2 regions of the Leptospira tipperaryensis genome follow, and region 2 is predicted to be linked to the other one. Evidence: riboswitches for the same ligand, from Rfam matches in the RefSeq annotation. Region 2 holds a riboswitch; the other holds the start of a gene.
What was found. A riboswitch is a leader RNA that binds a small molecule or an ion and turns the genes downstream of it on or off. The one in region 2 is predicted to bind cobalamin.

Region 1 (4,429 bases), on a different replicon from region 2:
CGACTACTGCTTTTAGTTTTTCGGAGGTCATAAGAAACGCATCCGTCTCTCCATACATCTGATCTTCGGAAAGAATCGGATAAGCGAGATTCGGATTGGAAGAAACTCCGATGAGTCCGTTGTATAAAAGATTACTCAATTCCCAATCGAGGAGATGTAGGAGGTCCTCGACCCCGCTCTGATTTGCGGAGTCGTCCTTTCCCGTTTTACGAACGAGAGAGGCTTTTACTTGTTCGTAGGATTGTGCGAGATGATTTCGAGAAGGAGTTTTTTTTCCGGAAAGAATCAAACCCAGCCATTCCGGCAAAAGATAGATCGCAATACTGTGGTTAGACGGATAGGGTTCTTCCGAACGACTTCTCAATTTTTCCAACGTGGAAAAGAGTTGAACGATCCTTGAGGGAGAAAGCAGATTCTCATCCAAAAAGAAAAAATGAAGAAACAACAACACCGGTTTTGGAATCGGAGAAATATCCGAACGATACTTCGCATAACAAGAAGCGTAGAGTTGAAGGAAAATCTGAATGTCTTCTGGCTTGTGGTCCTTTCGAACCAGACCCGGATGTTCCTTAAACGCGTTCACCCTTTTTTGAATGTCAGCCGTCGCCGATGCGCCTATTCCCGAGTATCTTAGAATCTGATGAAGGCTATCTCTGAATTCGTCGGGAAGAGGTTGATCGTCTTGACCGATTGCACCGGCCATGTGAACCCCGCCCCAGGTTCTCGATTTCTCCGCGTCTTTCTCCGGAAGCGTCTGGATTTGGATTCCGATATCGTTTCCTTTGAAATTTAAGATCGTCGCGTCAAATCGTGTCCACTCTCGATCTTCACTTGAAAAGAGAACGTGAATTTTTTCTCCCGCTCCGATTGGAAACGAATGATATAGTTTTTTTGCAAAGACCTTTGCGTGAAAAGATTTTTGAACCGACTCGGGTCCGATCGGACCGGAAAATAACAATCCCGGAAAAGCTTCTTCACCATCGGTTAAGAATACTACCGGAATGATTTTTTTTGGATGAGGGCCCAGATCGTGAACGAGATGTTGGAGCCTCTTGAAGATCAAAACGTCTCTCCAAGCCGGAAGTTCTCCCAAATGTGCAAGATATGTCGCGAGCTCGGGAAGCAGAACTTCCTGAAACCAAGAAGGGGACTCTACAATTCTTCTGAGAACCCCCACACTCGCCTGATCCAAAAAGGTATGGATGTGTATAACGTCTCTTCCGTTGAGATAGGTAAGAGGAAGTTTTTTGAGAATTTTCGCTCGATAGAGAGAGCGGAGTTCGGTCGAACGACGAAATCTTTTTTCGAGCCAATATCCTGCAAGTATCAGCAAAGCAACAAAGATAGTTCCGTTGATGACCGGGACCCAAGAGAATTCAGGCCAGACTAAAACGGGACGGGCTTGTGCGAGAAGAAACATGCGGAATGTATAAACTTCTTATAGTCAGGGTCAAGCAGGATTCTTAATAACGACGGGCATCTTAGAATCCCGAACAAACGAATTCCAAATCTTCAAACCATTCTTACCCGATGTCGCTTAAACAATTTTTTATCTTTTCGAACCGCGACTTCATCGTAAGCTTTCGGTTTTTTCAAACCAACTTGTATCTTAGAATACAAATCGTTTGGTTTCAACTCTAAAAAATGACTTACGCTTTTTAGAATTCGAATAAAAAATATTCTTTTCAAAAGAATCCATCGGATCCCTGGTGGACTTACAGTCCATTTTCATTGGAACGCAGGTGTCACACATCTGTGGGAAGACGGTTAGAATCCGTCACGGTATCCGCCGCTGTAAGAGGGACGAAAGGCATATTAAGTCACTGGGGTAACCTGGGAAGGCATGCTGAGTAGGATGATCTCAAGTCAGAATACGTTCAATGAAGATCCTGAAGATACGTTTTGCCTCGGAGTAAAGGTAACTCGTAGCTTAAATAGAAAATTACCATAGAACACGTGTTAGGTCCTATCCGTAGGAATCTCATGTGTTCCATAATCGTTTTGTCTACGTTCACTCTTTAGGAGGAGTAACCTATGCATACCGTCTCTACGTCCACGCGGAAGAGCCATACCGTCCTTTCTTTGGATCCGGTTTTGACTCTATCACTGATTCTGATTTCTTTTTTTGTGATCTATATCGTTGGTTTGGAACCAATGCCGACCTTACACGCATCCTTTCACGATATACGACACGCGACCGGATTTCCTTGTCATTAAAATGAAAGAAATTTTTCTCAAACGATTGGTCTTAGGATGTAAGGCGGGTTTGATCGCCGGGTTGGGTTACGGGATTTTACTCCAAGTTTTAGTAACTCCTCTGATCCTAAAGGCCGAAAGTTTTGAAACAAAGTCGAGTGAGAATTCGGGCCATGTCCATTCTCACGAACATGGAACCAAAGAACATCCTCGCTCCGCAAATCCATCAGAAGAATCGAATACGTTTTCTCCGAAACGTTTTGTCTGGACCTGGGTAGGCGCGATTCTTCTGGGACTTGCTTTCGGATCCTTAGCGACGATCGGTTTTAGTTTATTAGAATTTTCTCAATTACTTTCTCCGGAGTTTTTGAGAACGCGCTGGAAATCCTCGTTTACCATTTCTATTCTGGGGTTTTTGATTTTTTTTGGAATTCCGTCCTTAGGGCTTCCGCCTCAGTTGCCGGGGATTGTAGGATCGGAAGAAGATTTCGGGTTAAGGCAAAACTGGTGGTTTGGGGCAGTGCTCGGATCCACGACAACTCTGATTGGAATATTCACTTTTTTTAAATTACTTAATAAAAGTCCGATCGCAGCAAATGTCCTTTCTTTGCTTCTGCTCATCCTTTTTCTTTTTTATCTTTTTGTAATACCAGGAATTCCGGAACACTCTACGAAGAGCCTCGCACCCGAGTCGCTTCGTTTGCAATTCATCCTTACGAGCCTGGCAACGAACATTCTGCTTTGGTTGGGCATCGGTTTTTTGGTTTCCCATTTCATCCTAAATCAAAAGACCGAACCGGAAACGATATAGATGAACTCCTTCGGAATTCTCATCGTAGGACACGGAAGCAGAGAGAATGCTTCCAACTTGGAATTTGAAGAATTTGTCGAAGGTTATCGAAACTTACATCCGGCTACTACGATCCGAACCGCATACATCGAACTCACAACTCCCGATTTCAAAACGACTCTTCGAGAATTTGCGTTTACTCACAAAAAGATCGTCATTCTTCCTTTATTCTTATTCGCATCGGGTCACGTAAAAAATGATATTCCTTTGATCCTTTCCGATCTCAAGGAAGAATTTCCGGAACACAGGTTTCTCCCCGCGATGCCGCTGGGAATCCATTCCAATATCATAAAACTCTTATCCATTCGAGCGAATCAGAACAAAGAAATTTCGGAAGAATCTAATCGAAAGACCGGGGTTATCGTCGTGAGTCGGGGCGCGAGCGACGCGGACGCAAACAGCGACTTTTACAAGGCCGTTCGCATTTTTGAAGAAGCAAACTCCTTTCTTTTCGTAAAACCTTGTTTTATCGGAATCACCAAACCTTTGTTAAATGAAGCCTTGGAAATGGCGGTGAAACTTCGTCCGGATAAAATCCTGGTAGTTCCGTATTTTCTGTTCGGCGGAAAGCTCATTCAAAAGATTTCCAATCTGGTAGAAGAACATTCCCAAAAATATCCTTGGATAGGAATACAAGCGCTTCCGCATTTCGGACCGGATCCAATCTTATTTACGATTCTCGACGAAAGAATTTCGCAGGCCATTAACGGAAAAGGAATTCTTCCTTGTGATAATTGCGAATACCGAGTTCAAATACCGGGACTCAAAAATAAAGTCGGGGGGCTCAACTCTCTCCTCTGGAGTTTGAGACATCTCGAAACACATACACAAGCGGCTCCTCACGAATTTCCTCATCGTAATCTTAAAAAACATATCCTTGTCTGCGAGAACGTGGACTGCGCGAGCAAAGGAAGCATTTCGCTTATCAATCGAATGCGCTTAACAATTAAAAAACACGGAAGACAAAACGACTTTCGAGTAACTAAAAGTTCCTGTCTGGGAAGATGTGGAGAAGGCCCAGCGGTCGTCGTTTATCCCGATGGAATCTGGTATCAAAAAGTAAACGATTACGACGCCGAGGAATTGGTCACCGAACATCTGTTTAACGACCGACTGGTTTCCAGGCTCGTAGACAATATCATGCAGTAAATTAGGAGAATTCAATGGCTTGTCACGAAGTAGCGGCTTTAAGATTGGGAATGATGAACGTAATCGGAATCAAGGACGAGGCGACGGTTCAGCACGAACGCGCCGAAATCGGAGAAGAAGCGCTCAAAGCTCCGGGCCCGATCCGATCGCTTGCGGAAGCAAAAGATTTCGAATCCTTGATTCAGTTTTACGAGGCGTCTCTTACGGATCTCGAACAGATGATTTCAAAAACAA
Region 2 (4,429 bases):
CCTTGGATCCGAGAGAGAGTTCCGAAACCGTAATAAAGCCGAAATTCGGATCTAAAACCTGAATGCTGTCTCGATTGAGAAGATTCAAGATATAAACCCTTCCCAAACCGAACCTCGCGAGAGCGTCCGAATGAATCGGGGTCAGACCCGGATAACTATAGAGAAGAGAAGGATTGATGACCTTGAACCTTCCTCCGCCGCTAAAGTCGGTAGTCACAACTCCGATATTACCTGAAAGATTTTGAGTTAAGAGAAGGCTCAAAAAAGAAGGCCTTTGCAGATCCTGACAGGAAACATTCAAAAAGTAGAATATAATTAAAATCAAAAGTTTCGACTTCATTTCAAAACCTCATACTCAAAGTCGCATACCAACTTCTTCCGGGAAGCGGATAACCGATCAGATCGGAAATTCTCTTATCCGTAAAATTCTTCACTTCGAAGGTAAGTAAGAATTCTTTGGAAGGTGCGGATTCTTTGATATTACCCAAAGAATCTTTCGTAGATTCTCCCGGTTCGGAATAAAGAACCCAGGTAAAAAAACAATTCCAGATCTGCCTCGCAGGAATGTAGTTGATGTATTCGTTAGTTCTATCCCGGAACACGGCTCCAATATACAACAATTCCAAACCGGTTTCGAGTCGTTTTCCTTTCCAGGAAAGAGTGCTTGAAAATTCATGTCTTGGTCTTAAAGGAAGGACTTTCCCGTTTAGATATGGAGAAGAAGAATTGTTGATCGCGCTCTGATACGTATAATTGAAAAGAAACCTAAAACCGTATTTCCAATCCTCTCGATGAGAAAATTCAACGCCTCGAATCTTCGCCGAATCGACGTTCTCCGGTCTCAGAGTAAATTGAGAATTCGGAAGAAATAGAATCATATCTTTGATATCTTTTGAAAAATAAGAAACACTCGTCTTGGTTTTTAAGAAAGAATGATCGGTCTTCAAGACAAAACCGCCGTCCCCATTCCCGCTCTGCTCCGGTTTGAGATTCGGGTTGGCGATGATGCTCCCCTGCTCTCCGAACATTTCCAAAAAGGAAGGAATTCTATATTGTTTCGAAACGTTTGCTTGAAACTGAATGTCCCAGGTCTCTCTTTCAAAGATCTTCCAGACAAAACCGAATTTAGGATTTGTGAATGTAGTTTTTTTTTGATCTCTGGAAAGAGGATCTTCCTTTCGATACCAAGGTTCTTCCGAAGGAAAACGATCCTTATAGTGATCCCATGTCACGGAAGGAATCAGTAAAACCTTTGCGTCAAAAAGACGAATCTCGTCTTCTAAACGATAAGAAGAATAGGTTCTCTCTTTGAGAGGTTCGATTCTCGAGACGTAATTGGAAGGAGTCAACCTCTCTCGATCAAAAGATTCTTTCTCAAGGGAAACAAAACCGCGGATGATTTGATAGTAATCGGTGAGATAGAAAGTCGGCATGAGTTGAACACCCATCTGACGAATCTCCGCTCTTGAATTTGGAGTTCCTTTCGAAAACTCCGAACCTGGATCAAAGAGATCGTCCTTGGCCGCGGTATAAAAACTTCTCGTCTCCAGACGAAACCAATCAAAAAAAAGTCCCTTTGTATCAGAGGCGAAAGATCCGGTATAACGATCGTATTTTCTATGAACTTGATTTATTTGATTCGAGCCGGGTCCGGGAAGGCCGTGGATTCTATGATTGAAATCGTTTAAGAACTTCAGTTCAGTTTTACCGATCTGATATTTGAGAGTTCCGAAAAGCGCCGCTCTTTCAAAACCTGCGTTTTTTCTTCGATCAATGGTATCGTCTAACGTGTTTAAGACGACGGTTCCGTGATCGTTTTTAAAGGAAAAGTTTTGATCCGATTTTTCACCGAGGGCCATAAAACTCGCGCCGATCCCGTTATAAGTTCCAGTATGAGAAATGCTCGCCTTTCCGGTGTTAAATGATCCGCCTCCGATATTGATCCTCGTTTTAGGTTTTCCGGAATCTTTTCTCGTCACAAGATTCACCGATCCTCCGATCGCAGAACCGGAAAATCCGATCGGATTTCCGGAACGATAGACTTCCACACTTTCCAAACTATCAAAAGGAAGATCCGCGAGATTGACTTCTCCCCCTTGCGAATTGTTGAGAGGAATTCCGTCCAAATAAATCCGAGACTGATTCGGATTGGTCCCTCGAATCGAAAGCGTGGAATAAGAACCAAGACCTCCGAAAGAACGAACCCGAAGTCCAGCTTCTCTTTCCAAAACCTCGGGCAAAGACGTATAACGCGCCGAGGTTTCATCCAGTTTGATCGCGGTCTGAAAACCGCTCGGATTGGAACGAAAATTCTGGGAACCGGACTCGGGAGCCTTTCCGAGAACTTGAACTGTTTCAGCCTTTTGTGTTTTTGGAGAATTAGGATTCTCCTGAGCGTAAAGGCCTGCCGCTGAAATAAAAAATAGTAATATTTTAGAATATTCTAAATATCGAATGTAATTGCTTGATCCCATTTTTTACGCGGTACGGAGTAATGGGAAAGAAAAATTGGAGCTATTTTTCAAACCCGACTTTAGCTCCCGAAAGTCCTATCAGTTTGTTGTGGCTTGTTAGGTCTTCTGGCTCTCACCGATTTTGCCGCCTTCCCGTGAAACACAGTGGCCTCGTTGACAAAACTTTTTGGAGGTGATTACAGCTGCGGGTTCAGCTCCGGAATTAAACCGGATTCCCTTCCTCATTTAAGAGGATGAACAAGCTACGAGTCCAGAATTTAGGGTGTAGATCCAGGGAGCAAGAGAAAAGATTTTATACCTTTCGTCGAAATCTCGACCAAAGGTATAAGTTCTGGAAGAAAAATCGGAATGAAATCCCAAAATGATGGAGGATTTCGTAAAATCCGATTCGAAAACCGGGCTTTTATGCTCCCGGTGAAATCACTCCGTCTTCGGAAATTTTCGGTCCCTTCGAAGGAAAATCTTCTCTTGTTAATTTTCTCAAAAGATCAATCGTCTTTTTTTCAGAATCGTATTCCGGAATCGAAGCTGAATCCAATTGCAAAGGAATAATTTTCCCTTTTACAAACTTCCCTTGAGAATCCACTTCCGCCTCTAAAACAAGAGAATAACCCACGATTCCGCGAGAAGAAAGAGCTCTGTAACCCATAAAATTACCGAGCGAATAAGCGATCAATCTTCCCTTATACAATTCCATCGCGCGCACAAGATGAGGACCGTGACCGATCACGAGATCCGCTCCCGCGTCGATGAGAGAATGACTAAACTCGACAAGGTTTCCTCTGTATTCTCCGTAAAAACGTTCCATCTGATTTTTGACGTGAAGAGCGGGACCGCCTTCCGCACCGCCGTGAAAGGAAATAAAAACGAGTTGAGCCTTTCTCTTTGCTTCCTTTACAAGCGCAACTCCCTCCTCGATTTCGTTCACATTGTTATGCGACTTCAGATGTGAGAATCCGATCCAAGCGACTGAAACGTTTTTTACGTTCATATAAGTGATCATTCCCTTTTTGCCGGTATAACGAATACCTACATCGGAAAGATTCTTCTGAGTATCGTCAAAACCCTGTTGATGAAAGTCCAAAGAATGATTATTAGCAATACTTAAAATATCAAATCCGACGTCTTTTAAAACCTTCGCATAGGATGGAGGGGTTCTAAACGCAAAGATCATCTTTCTGGAAGTGTCTTTTGATGTATTCGGATAAGTGGTGAGAGTGCTTTCAAAATTCCCAAAAAGAATATCCGCACCTTTGAGATGATTCTCCACCTTTCCAAAAAGGAAAGATCTAGGATCTTGAATATTGAGAGGTTCCGGATAGTTAGTCCCCGGCACCATGTCCCCGACCGCTTTGATCTTAATCGTTGTGTTTGCTTGCGGATCGGCAAGGAGTGCGGAAGAAATCAAAAATAAAAAGGAAAGAATGGAATGAACTATAGCCTGTTTCATGTCCTTTCATGAGTTTCAGGCAGAAGATCCGCGTAAAGCAGAATTTCTATCAAAGGATTCGGATCTTTGCCCGATAGAAATAGAAGAATGGAACGTATCCCCTGCAATACCTGCGGCTCCTCGGAATTCAAACCGCTCTTCTCCAAATCCAATCATAAAAACGAAGTTTTCCAGATCGTTCAATGCAAACGTTGCGCTCTCGTCCAAGTAAGTCCACAACCTTCTCCCGAAGAAGTGGCTTCTTATTATTCGGAAGAATATTTTTTAAAACGAAGCGATCGAGGATATGACAATTATTTTTCGGATGGAGTAAGAAGCGAGATCTCCCGAGTCTTCGGACTCAATCTGAAAGATCTAGACTTCGCGACTTGGGAAAAAACTTTGTCCTCTTCCAAACGCTGTCTGGACGTAGGCTGTGCGGCCGGATACTTCGTAGACTACATGCAACAAAGACAATGGGATTCCTATGGAATGGACATCGCGGAAGCTCCCGTAAAGTTTGCAA

Region 1: linked by a shared signal. The riboswitch ahead of A0128_RS21145 (CbtB domain-containing protein) and the one ahead of A0128_RS05045 (TonB-dependent receptor plug domain-containing protein) in region 2 are both predicted to bind cobalamin.

What each region holds. Positions count from the first base shown of each region.
Region 1 covers NZ_CP015218.1:377,410-381,838, forward strand. Annotated here, with positions in the region: gene A0128_RS21140 (hypothetical protein) at 1-1,420, opposite strand, end outside; cobalamin riboswitch at 1,716-1,896, shown strand; gene A0128_RS21145 (CbtB domain-containing protein) at 2,035-2,217, shown strand; gene A0128_RS21150 (CbtA family protein) at 2,219-3,007, shown strand; gene A0128_RS21155 (CbiX/SirB N-terminal domain-containing protein) at 3,008-4,195, shown strand; gene A0128_RS21160 (DUF3209 family protein) at 4,210-4,429, shown strand, end outside.
Region 2 covers NZ_CP015217.1:1,054,118-1,058,546, reverse strand. Annotated here, with positions in the region: gene A0128_RS05050 (YncE family protein) at 1-340, opposite strand, end outside; gene A0128_RS05045 (TonB-dependent receptor plug domain-containing protein) at 342-2,474, opposite strand; cobalamin riboswitch at 2,553-2,731, opposite strand; gene A0128_RS05040 (CapA family protein) at 2,878-3,924, opposite strand; gene A0128_RS05035 (class I SAM-dependent methyltransferase) at 4,012-4,429, shown strand, end outside.